Regions from separate parts of the Thalassotalea sp. PLHSN55 genome, predicted to be linked through region 1. Evidence: riboswitches for the same ligand, from Rfam matches in the RefSeq annotation. Region 1 holds a riboswitch; the other holds the start of a gene.
The links. A riboswitch is a leader RNA that binds a small molecule or an ion and turns the genes downstream of it on or off. The one in region 1 is predicted to bind cobalamin.
Positions count from the first base shown of each region.

Region 1 (4,945 bases):
AGCATCGGTTGACTGTGTTTGCTTGGTCATTTTATATTTTATTGCCCAATTGGCTTGCGATTCAATATTTAACAACAATGACCGATTTAGATTGAGTTTAAAAATATAATCAGGCCATGTCCAACTGATAAACTCGGGTGATAGTTGCAGTTTCTTTTGAATAATTTGCTGCGCATGTTTAGGCTTGGAAGCGATATAATCTATCGCTAAGCTTAAGCCATCTAATAGACATTTCGCCTGGTCGATTTGCTCATTGGTATAGAGCTCTTTCGAGATTAAATTAAAGGTTAACGTATAAATGTTTTTAGTTTTATGTAACTGAGCCTGATCACCTAATTGCTGAATGCTTTTAAATGCAAAGGGTTCCCAGGGCACTATTGCGTCTACTTCATTATTTTGAAATGCGCCGAGTAGTTGATTTGGTGAATAATAAATTAACTGAATATCATCAAATGATAGCCCAGCCAACGCTAAGTAAATACTGAGGTAATATTCACTGGCGCTGCTTCGAATAACACCAATACGTTTATTGACTAAATCCTTGCCAGAACCAATATTGTCGTTTGCTCGGGTGATCAGTTTTACATCATTATCCGATTGCACAAAGGTTGCATGGGTGACAAATTTAAGATCGTTCAAACTTTGAAAGGCGAGCACGGTATCTGAACTGGTGGCAAAGTCTACGTTGCCGTCAATGACTTCCTCAAAGGCTTTATTGCCGCCATAAACATCAACGATATTCACAGAAACGCAGGTTTGTGCAAAAAAGTCTTGCTCTTGGGCAATATAAAAAGGGGCTGACAGGGGCGTTCTGGACACAGCAACTGAGACTTCTGTTACCTTTTTTTCGGTAAGAGTTTCATAGCTAATAAAAATAACTACGGTAAAAATGATGGTTAACATGAGTGCTAAATTAATAAACCAATTTTTTTTCAACGCTTGTGCATCCTTTCATGAGTTGACGTTAGCTTGAGGCTAATAATAAGCCCGCATATTACAATATAGTCGGATATTCAAAATTCACTAAGGTAAATGCTATTAACTGATGATTTTTTAAGTTAATTAAGAGGTCAATGTGGTTGTGTAATTCATCGTTGTAGATTGGCAAGCTGGCAAGGAAGTTATATTTTTTATTGATGGCTTTAGTTACACTGACAATATTCGCGAAACACTTTTCTTTTAAATAAATTTTCTAAGATGATTTTAAAACTGATGTCGTTTTTTAAAGTGCACATACACGGTATCGCTTTATGCGTATTGGTTGCGGCGATTGCTAAGGTATTAGCATCAACGTATCAAGCACCTGTTATGCTACTGGCACTGCTGCTTGGCTTGGCATTGCATTTTTTATTTCACTCGCCAAAGCTACAATCGGGTATTGCATTTTGTTCAACCGCGCTGCTGAGAATGGCAGTGGCTTTAGTGGGAGTGCGAATAGCCTTTGCTGATGTCATGTCTTTAGGCTTTGAAGCACCATTGTTGATTATTGCATCTATGATAGTTTCTATGGGCTTTGCGGTTGTGCTTGCTCGATTATTGTCATTACCGACCTCGTTTGGTGTGTTATCGGGTGGCGCAGTGGCAATATGTGGCGTATCTGCGGCAGCGGCTATATCAACGGTATTGCCTAAAAACGCGCAGTTTGAAAAGTTTTTTGCATTAACCGTTGTCAGTATTACCGCGCTCGGCACGATGGCGATGATTTTTTACCCGATTGTGGTAACTACGCTAGGTTTATCAGATCAACTTGCAGGCGTATTTCTTGGCGGCGCTATTCACGATGTTGCCCAAGTTGCAGGTGCCGGTTATTCGGTTTCAGAAACCACTGGCGATATTGCGATGTATATTAAGCTAATGCGTGTTGCTTTATTATTGCCGATTGTGATGATCATTTTTTGGCTATTCAAAGGGCAAGGACAAAGTAGCAAGAAAGGCGTTAGCAGCTTTATACCAAGCTTTTTAGTGGTGTTTTTTGTCTTGGCGTTAGTGAATAATTTAGGACTGTTACCAACCGCTTTGGTTGATGTGATTAAAATATTATCTCAATGGTTTCTTGTCATTGCTATGGTCGCAATAGGTATTAAAACCTCGTTAGCTCAAGTGCTGTCGGTTGGCTGGAAACCGATATTTTTACTGACCTGCGAAACGCTATTTTTTGCGGTGTTGATCATCTTGGGCGTTTTGTATTGCTTATAGACAAGACAATCATAGTTTCAGAAAAAGTCGAACCTTAAGGTGTGTAACGTTCGACTTTTCAGTTAGTTACCAATCAATGCCTTTTTGCGCTTTAATGCCAGCATTAAAGGCGTGGCGCGTTGGTTGAACTTCGCTGATGGTGTCGGCAATATCAAGTAATGAACGATGACAAGCACGCCCCGTTACAACCACATGCTGGTTAACTGGGCGATTAGTTATTGCGTCTAGCACGTCGTCTAAATCTAGATATTTGTACGACAACATGTAAGTCAGTTCATCTAATAAAACCAGATCAATGCTATCGTCGGCTAACATTTTCTTAGCTTCAGCCCAAACCGCGGTTGCAGCAGCAATATCTTTACTTTTATCTTGGGTATTCCAAGTAAAGCCGGTATTCATTACGTGAAAAGTTACGCCATTTTTTTCTAATAAGTTACGTTCGCCGCTATCCCACTGGCCTTTAATAAATTGCGCAACGCCAGCGGTTAAACCGTGGCCAACCGCACGAGTTACTGTACCAAAACCCGACGTTGACTTGCCTTTACCGTTACCAGTAATAACAATAAGTATGCCGCGTTCTTCGGTTGCTGAGTCAACTTTTGCATCAATTTTGTCTTTGAGCTTTTGCATGCGTTGTTGGTGCTTTTCTTCACTAGAAAGAGATTTTTTGTCTGTCATAAGAGGAGCCTTAATATTTTAAGGATACCAATGTAGGAGCGAAAGTAGTGCGCTGGACCATTTTGATTCAGACACTCTTCGTGTTTTCCCGCACGAATATCTATTTAATCTAATTGTTTTTTAGCTTAGTCATTTAGCTTAGCTTTTGGCGGCAGGTACTCTGGCTTTACAGTTGCGGGAACAGCAATGGACTTTCACCATTTTCCCCTGCGAGTCAATCACCGAATTCTTTAACGGCAATTAAACTGCACCAGTTTACCTTGTCGTTAATAGCAGCGCAAAACAATAAAAATTGTTTGATAAAAAAGGGCCTGTTGGCCCTTTTTACATTGCGATTAACGATAAAACCTAGTGCTTAATTACCAAATTTTTACGCGTTTCTCAGGGGCAATATACATGGCATCACCTTCTTTTACGTCAAAGGCTTGGTAGAATTCATTCATGTTTGATAAAGAACCTAAGGCTCTAAATTCACCCGGTGAATGTGGGTCAGTTGCCACGCGGTTGCGCATCGCCTTCTCTACAAATTTTGAACGCCAGATTTGCGCGTAACCCATAAAGAAACGTTGATCGCCAGTTAAACCGTCGATAATTGGTGCTTCTTGACCATTTAAAGAGGCTTTATAGGCTTTATATGCGATAGTAACACCTGATAAATCACCAATGTTTTCGCCTAAGGTTAGCTCACCATTAACATGTAAACCTTCAAATACTTCGTAACCCGCGTATTGCTCAACAAGTATTTGGGTGCGCTTAGCAAATTCTGCTAAGTCTTGCTCTGTCCACCAATTTCTTAGGTTGCCGTCGGCATCGTACTTACTGCCTTGGTCATCAAAACCGTGGCCCATTTCATGGCCAATTACCGCGCCAATGCCGCCGTAATTTACTGCGTCATCTGCTGCCATATTGAAAAATGGTGGTTGTAATATTGCTGCAGGAAATACAATTTCATTCACGGTTGGGTTGTAATAAGCATTAACGGTTTGTGGTGTCATACCCCATTCCCAATCTTGAATTGGACCACCTAATTTTTCAACTTCTTTGTGATGACCCACCATGCCAGAGCGGACAATGTTGCCAACTAAATCATCTGCTGAAATCGTTAATTTTGAGTAATCCTGCCACTTATCTGGGTAACCAATTTTAGGAGTAAATGCCGCTAATTTCACATGCGCTGCAGCTTTGGTGTCTGTGCCCATCCACTCAAGCTCGTCAATGCTTGCGCCATAAGCGCTACGCAAATTTTCCACCAACTGACTCATGCGAGTTTTCGCTTCAGGTTTAAAATGACGACCTACGTAGATTTTCCCAATAACTTCACCTAGGTTATTATTAACAACACTTACACCGCGCTTCCATTGTGGGCGTTGCTCTTGGCGACCATTGAGCTGTTTTGAATAGAAATCAAAATTCTCATTATCAATTTCTTCAGTTAAATAAACCGCATAGGCACTTAAGGTATGAAACGTTAAGTAAGTTTGCCAGTCAGCTAAAGAAGATTTAGCGAAAACTTTACCAAAACCTTCAATGAAATCAGGTTGGTTAATAATAATGTCTTTTTGCTTAGCCACGCCTTGAGCATCAAGGTAAGCTGACCAATTAAAGTCGCCTGCTAATTCAGCTAATTGGCTCACTTGGAATTTATTGTAACGCTTTTCGCTATCACGACTTTGTACACGAGTCCAGTGGTAACCCGCGAGCTCAGTTTCCATTGCTAGAATAGTTTCTGCAGCAGCTTTACCGTCTTTAACGCCGGCAAGGTTAAACATATTTTCGATATGTGCTAAATAACCCTCGCGCATGTTTACAAAGCGCTCAGCTTCATTAAAGTAATAATCACGATCTGGCAAGCCTAAACCACTTTGCCAAATATGCGTGGCGTAACGAGATGAATCTTTGGCATCAACGTTAATGTAAAACGCTAGTGGGTTATTCACACCTGCGGCTTGATATTTACCAAAAAAACTGGCTAATTGATCTTTGTTTTTGAGTTGGTTGATATCGTCAAAAATAAATTGAATTGGCGTCGTACCTGCTTGGTTGCGCGCTTCACTGTTCATAAATGAACGAA
Region 1 is NZ_JBPDIH010000007.1:250,013-254,957, forward strand. Features, by position in the region: gene ACRRSQ_RS15155 (ABC transporter substrate-binding protein) at 1-936, opposite strand, end outside; gene ACRRSQ_RS15160 (YeiH family protein) at 1,213-2,196, shown strand; gene cobO (cob(I)yrinic acid a,c-diamide adenosyltransferase) at 2,263-2,874, opposite strand; adenosylcobalamin-variant (AdoCbl-variant) riboswitch at 3,020-3,099, opposite strand; gene ACRRSQ_RS15170 (M13 family metallopeptidase) at 3,234-4,945, opposite strand, start outside.

Region 2 (4,945 bases), on a different contig from region 1:
AAGAAGATGCGCTCAGTAAAGTTAAGCCGTTGGCGCAAGCACTATCTTTTAATGGCTTAATGGTCTTGTCACTAACAGGCATTGTCGTCGCTTTTTTTGCACTGCCAATTCACGCTTTTTTTACCTTGTTACTGACATTATTGGTTTTTAGGTGGTTATTAGTGAAATGGTTTAATCATCAACTTGGTGGTTACACTGGCGACTGTTTAGGCGCAGCTCAGCAACTTTGCGAAGTGGTGATTTATTTATTCTTACTCGGCTATTTTGGCCAAGGCACTAACATATGAACAATATACATTTAGTTTTAGGTGGCGCACGTTCTGGTAAAAGTCGTTTTGCCGAGCAAATCGCCCGTCAAAGCCAACAAAGTGGTGCTGAACAAGTCACTTATATCGCCACAGCTGAACGCGGTGATGATGAAATGCAGCAGCGCATTGACATGCACCAAGCGCAAAGATCCCAAGATGAGCTTGCTAAATCATGGCAGTTAGTGGAATCGCCTTTAGCATTAGCTTTCTCAATTGAACAAGCTTTTAACGATAGCGATTGTGTGTTGGTTGACTGTTTAACGTTGTGGCTCAGTAATTGTTTATGCAAAGGCGCGCTTGATTTATGGCAGCAAGAAAAAGCGGCATTGTTGCAATTGCTTGAACGCTTGTCGCATTCAACAGAGAAAACCTTGATTTTAGTCAGTAATGAAGTAGGACATGGCATAGTGCCACTTGGCGATCTTGCGCGTGATTTTGTTGACCAAGCCGGTTGGCTTCATCAAGACATTGGCAAAATTGCCAGCCACGTTGATTTTATTATGGCGGGTTTACCACTGACGCTAAAAAATGATGCAAATACTGAGATGAATCCATGAAAACCTTAATGGTGCAAGGCACCACGTCTGATGCCGGTAAAAGTACTTTAGTTGCTGGTCTGTGCCGAGTCTTTGTTAATTTAGGTTATAAGGTTGCGCCATTTAAGCCGCAAAATATGGCGCTTAATAGTGCTGTGACCAGTGATGGTGGTGAAATTGGTCGCGCTCAAGCCTTACAAGCCATTGCTGCAAAAACGCCGCTTCGCGTTGATTTTAACCCGATATTATTAAAGCCTAACAGCGATACTGGCGCGCAAGTGATAGTGCATGGTAAAGCCATTTCAAACATGGAAGCAGATAGTTACCACGACTATAAAAAAGTGGCGATGGATGCGGTACTCACCTCACACCAGCGTTTGGCTAATGATTTTAATGTCTTGATGGTGGAAGGCGCAGGCAGCCCGGCTGAAATTAATTTGCGTGCTAATGATATCGCCAATATGGGTTACGCTGAAGCGGTTGATTGTCCTGTTATTTTAGTTGCAGATATCGACAAAGGCGGCGTTTTTGCGCACTTAGTTGGTACACTCGCGCTACTTAGTGAAAGTGAACAAGCACGGGTAAAAGGTTTTGTGATTAACCGCTTTCGCGGTGATATTAAATTGCTTGAATCAGGCCTTGATTGGCTAGAAGAAAAAACCGGTAAGCCGGTTCTTGGCGTTTTACCGTATTTGCACGATTTAGCGCTTGATGCTGAAGATGCTATTGCCATCGATAATAAACTTACCACAGAGTCGGATGCGCGCATTATCAATATTGCGGTGCCGTTATTACCTCATATTAGTAATCATACCGATTTTGACGCGTTAAGGCTGCATCAGCATATCAACTTAACTTATGTGCGCGTAGGCGAGCGCATACCCGATTGTGACTTAATTATTTTACCCGGCAGCAAAAATGTTATTGAGGATTTAGCCTTTGTTAAAGCCCAAGGATGGCAAGAGCAAATTCAGCGCCATTTACGTTACGGCGGCAAAGTACTTGGTATTTGTGGTGGCTATCAAATGTTGGGCAATAAAATTTTCGACCCTTTAGGTATTGAGTCGAGTTCAACGCAGGCAAAAGTGGGGGTTGATGGTTTAGGCTTTTTAGATATCACTACCGTGTTAAGCGCGGATAAAACCTTAACAAAGGCGCATGCCACCATGACCGTAGCCGGCAAATCATGTCAGGTGAAAGGTTATGAAATTCATTGTGGACGTTCTTCAGGTGCTGCATTAGCTTCGCCACTGCTGAGCGAGCTTCAATTAAGTGTCGACACTGCATGTGACGCGGATAACTTAACGACCGATGGTGTTGTATCGCAAGACGGGCAAATTATTGGAACTTATTTGCATGGACTGTTTGATAGCCGCGAAGCTACTGAGCTTATTTTACATTGGGTAGATAAAGATAATGGCATAACCGAGCATATTGACCTTGATGAACATCGTGAAATTCAGCTTGAGCGTTTAGCCAGTGTTTGTCAGCAATACCTTGATATTGAAAAAATTACCGAAGTGATTCAACAAGGTACATTAAATAAGTCACTATTAAAAAAGGCACCGATATGAATAAAGTTTTTAACTCGATAGTGTTTACCGCGTTATTGTTGGTGAGTCAGGTTGCTAGTGTTCACGCAGGTGATAATGACAGTGATGAGCAAAAGCAAAATATGCGCATTATTGCCATGGCGCCTCATATTGTTGAAATGCTGTTTGATATTGGCGCAGGCAAACAAATAGTTGGCGCAGTTGAGTATTCAGACTTTCCCGAGGAGGCGCTGAGTATTGAACGTGTTGGTGGTTACCATGGCGTAAAAATGGAAAAAATATTGGCGCTAAAACCTGATTTAGTGATTGCTTGGACGACAGGTAATCAGCAAAGCGATATTGAACAAATGCAGCGTTTAGGCTTAAACGTGGTTTTTAGCCACCCTAAAAATGTAGCAGATGTCGCCAAAGAAATACGCTATTTTGGCGAGTTAACCGCGCGTGAAGAGCAAGCAAAAAAAGTCGCGCAGCACTTTGAGCAAAAGTTACAGCAAATTCGCACCAGCCAAGTCGGAAAAAGCTCAACTAAGGTTTTTTACCAATTGTGGCCTGAACCTATGATGACAATTAACGACGACACCTGGTTGAGTCAGCTGCTTGGTATTTGTCAGGGGGATAATGTTTTTGGTGAAAATCCAACGCAATATCCAAAAGTGGGTATTGAAAACGTCATTGTTGCTCAACCAGAGATCATTATTATTCCAGACGAAAAATCGAAAAAAGTGCAACCTGTGGTTAATTGGCAACAATGGCCTGAAATTCCAGCCGTGAAAAATAATCATTTTGTTCACGTCAATGCAGATTTGCTGCATAGATTTAGTACACGGTTATTATCGGGTGTTGAAGATATGTGTGAAAAAATTGATGCGCATCGCTAAAAGCTAATAGAGAGTGCATTAAAACGTAACGAGCAGAAATACTCTGCTTTTATTTGGCGAGCTTTAGGGGAAAGCAATGAAAATTTGCTACTGCCCCCGCAACGGTAATTGCTTGATCGAGAGCATAAGTCCGACAGCCTACAGCTTGCTTCATTATCGCCAGTGTTTAATTTCTGGTGATCAATAAAGTGCGGAGGGCACTTTAAGACGAGGTAATATGACAACTAAACAATTAGTACAAACTAAAAAAATGAAAAAATCGCCAATTTATTTGGCATTAACAAGTGTAGTATTTTCAAGTGCAGCATTAGCTGCTCCAACGCCTACAGACGATATGGAAAATATTGTGGTAACGGCAAACCGTACGCAACAAGATAAATTCTTGTCGTTATCGGCAACTGAGGTTATTTCTCAGCAAGATATTGAGTTTATTCAACCACAAAATATTACTGATTTATTAGAAACTATTGCTGGTATTAGTGTGGTCAGCCAAGGCGGCGCTGGGCAAGCTAGCTCAGTATTTATGCGCGGAACTAACAGTGATCATACCTTGGTATTAGTTGATGGCGTGCGTGTCGGCTCTGCAACTTTAGGCACAACTAACTTTGCTGCGATGTCTATTGGTTTAATTGAGCGTATTGAGATTGTTAAAGGGCCGCGTGCAGCGCTTTGGGGTTCTGATGCAATTGGCGGTGTTATTCAAATATTTACCAAGCAACTTACCTCAGGTGAAGGTTATGTCTCGGCGGGTACGGGAAGCCATGGCTTTTGGAAAACAGAAGGAGCAGTAGGTTTAGGCAACGAGCAACACTCATTGACCTTATCAGCTTCAATGGAAGAAAGTGACGGTTTTACCGCGAATACTTATGAAGATGATGATGATGGTTACGACCGTCGTTCAGTTGGTTTAGTGGGTAAAAGCCAAGTATCTGAAGAATTATCGTTTCAGTTAGTCTCTCGCTATGAAGAAGGTGGTTCAGAGTACGATCCTAAATGGGGTGGCGCTAATGAACAAGACTATGAAAACTACTCGATAAAAGTAGGCAGCCAATACCAAGTTGAAAATTTCTTCACCGAAGTATCTTTATCAACTAGCCAAGACGAAGGCGCTAACTTCATTTCAGGCCAAAAAGACGATGCTGCTTTTATTGCTACTGAACGTGACCAATTTTCATTAGTGAGTCAGTATAGCTTTAGCGATGCTTCTAGCTTAACCGCGGGTTTTGATTGGTATGATGAGCAAGTCTCTGGTAACAACAGCAGCTGGGACAAAGACGAGCGCATTACGCGTGCGGCATTTGTACAAGCACGCCATCAAATGGCACAATTTTTATTTGAAGGTGCGGTACGTCGTGATGAAGTATCTGGCTTAAGTGGTGAGAATACTTATAACGTGTCATTTGGCTATCAAGTCGATGAAAATTTATTAGTGAGTTTAAACCGAGGTACTGGCTTTAAAGCGCCAACATTTAACGATTTATATTGGCCTGGTCAAGGTAACCCAGATTTATTACCTGAAAGCATTGAAAGTACTGAATTTTTAGTTAAAAACCAGTTTGAAAATGGCGCTTTTGAATTTGCGGTTTACAACTCTGATGTAGAAAACTTAATTGCGTGGGCGCCTGATGCCAGCGGTAACTGGAAACCTGCCAATATCGCTAAAGCGGGTA
Region 2 is NZ_JBPDIH010000002.1:347,680-352,624, reverse strand. Features, by position in the region: gene ACRRSQ_RS04700 (adenosylcobinamide-GDP ribazoletransferase) at 1-287, shown strand, start outside; gene cobU (bifunctional adenosylcobinamide kinase/adenosylcobinamide-phosphate guanylyltransferase) at 284-865, shown strand; gene ACRRSQ_RS04690 (cobyric acid synthase) at 862-2,418, shown strand; gene ACRRSQ_RS04685 (cobalamin-binding protein) at 2,415-3,275, shown strand; cobalamin riboswitch at 3,302-3,435, shown strand; gene ACRRSQ_RS04680 (TonB-dependent receptor domain-containing protein) at 3,493-4,945, shown strand, end outside.
Region 2: linked by a shared signal. The riboswitch ahead of ACRRSQ_RS04680 (TonB-dependent receptor domain-containing protein) and the one ahead of cobO (cob(I)yrinic acid a,c-diamide adenosyltransferase) in region 1 are both predicted to bind cobalamin.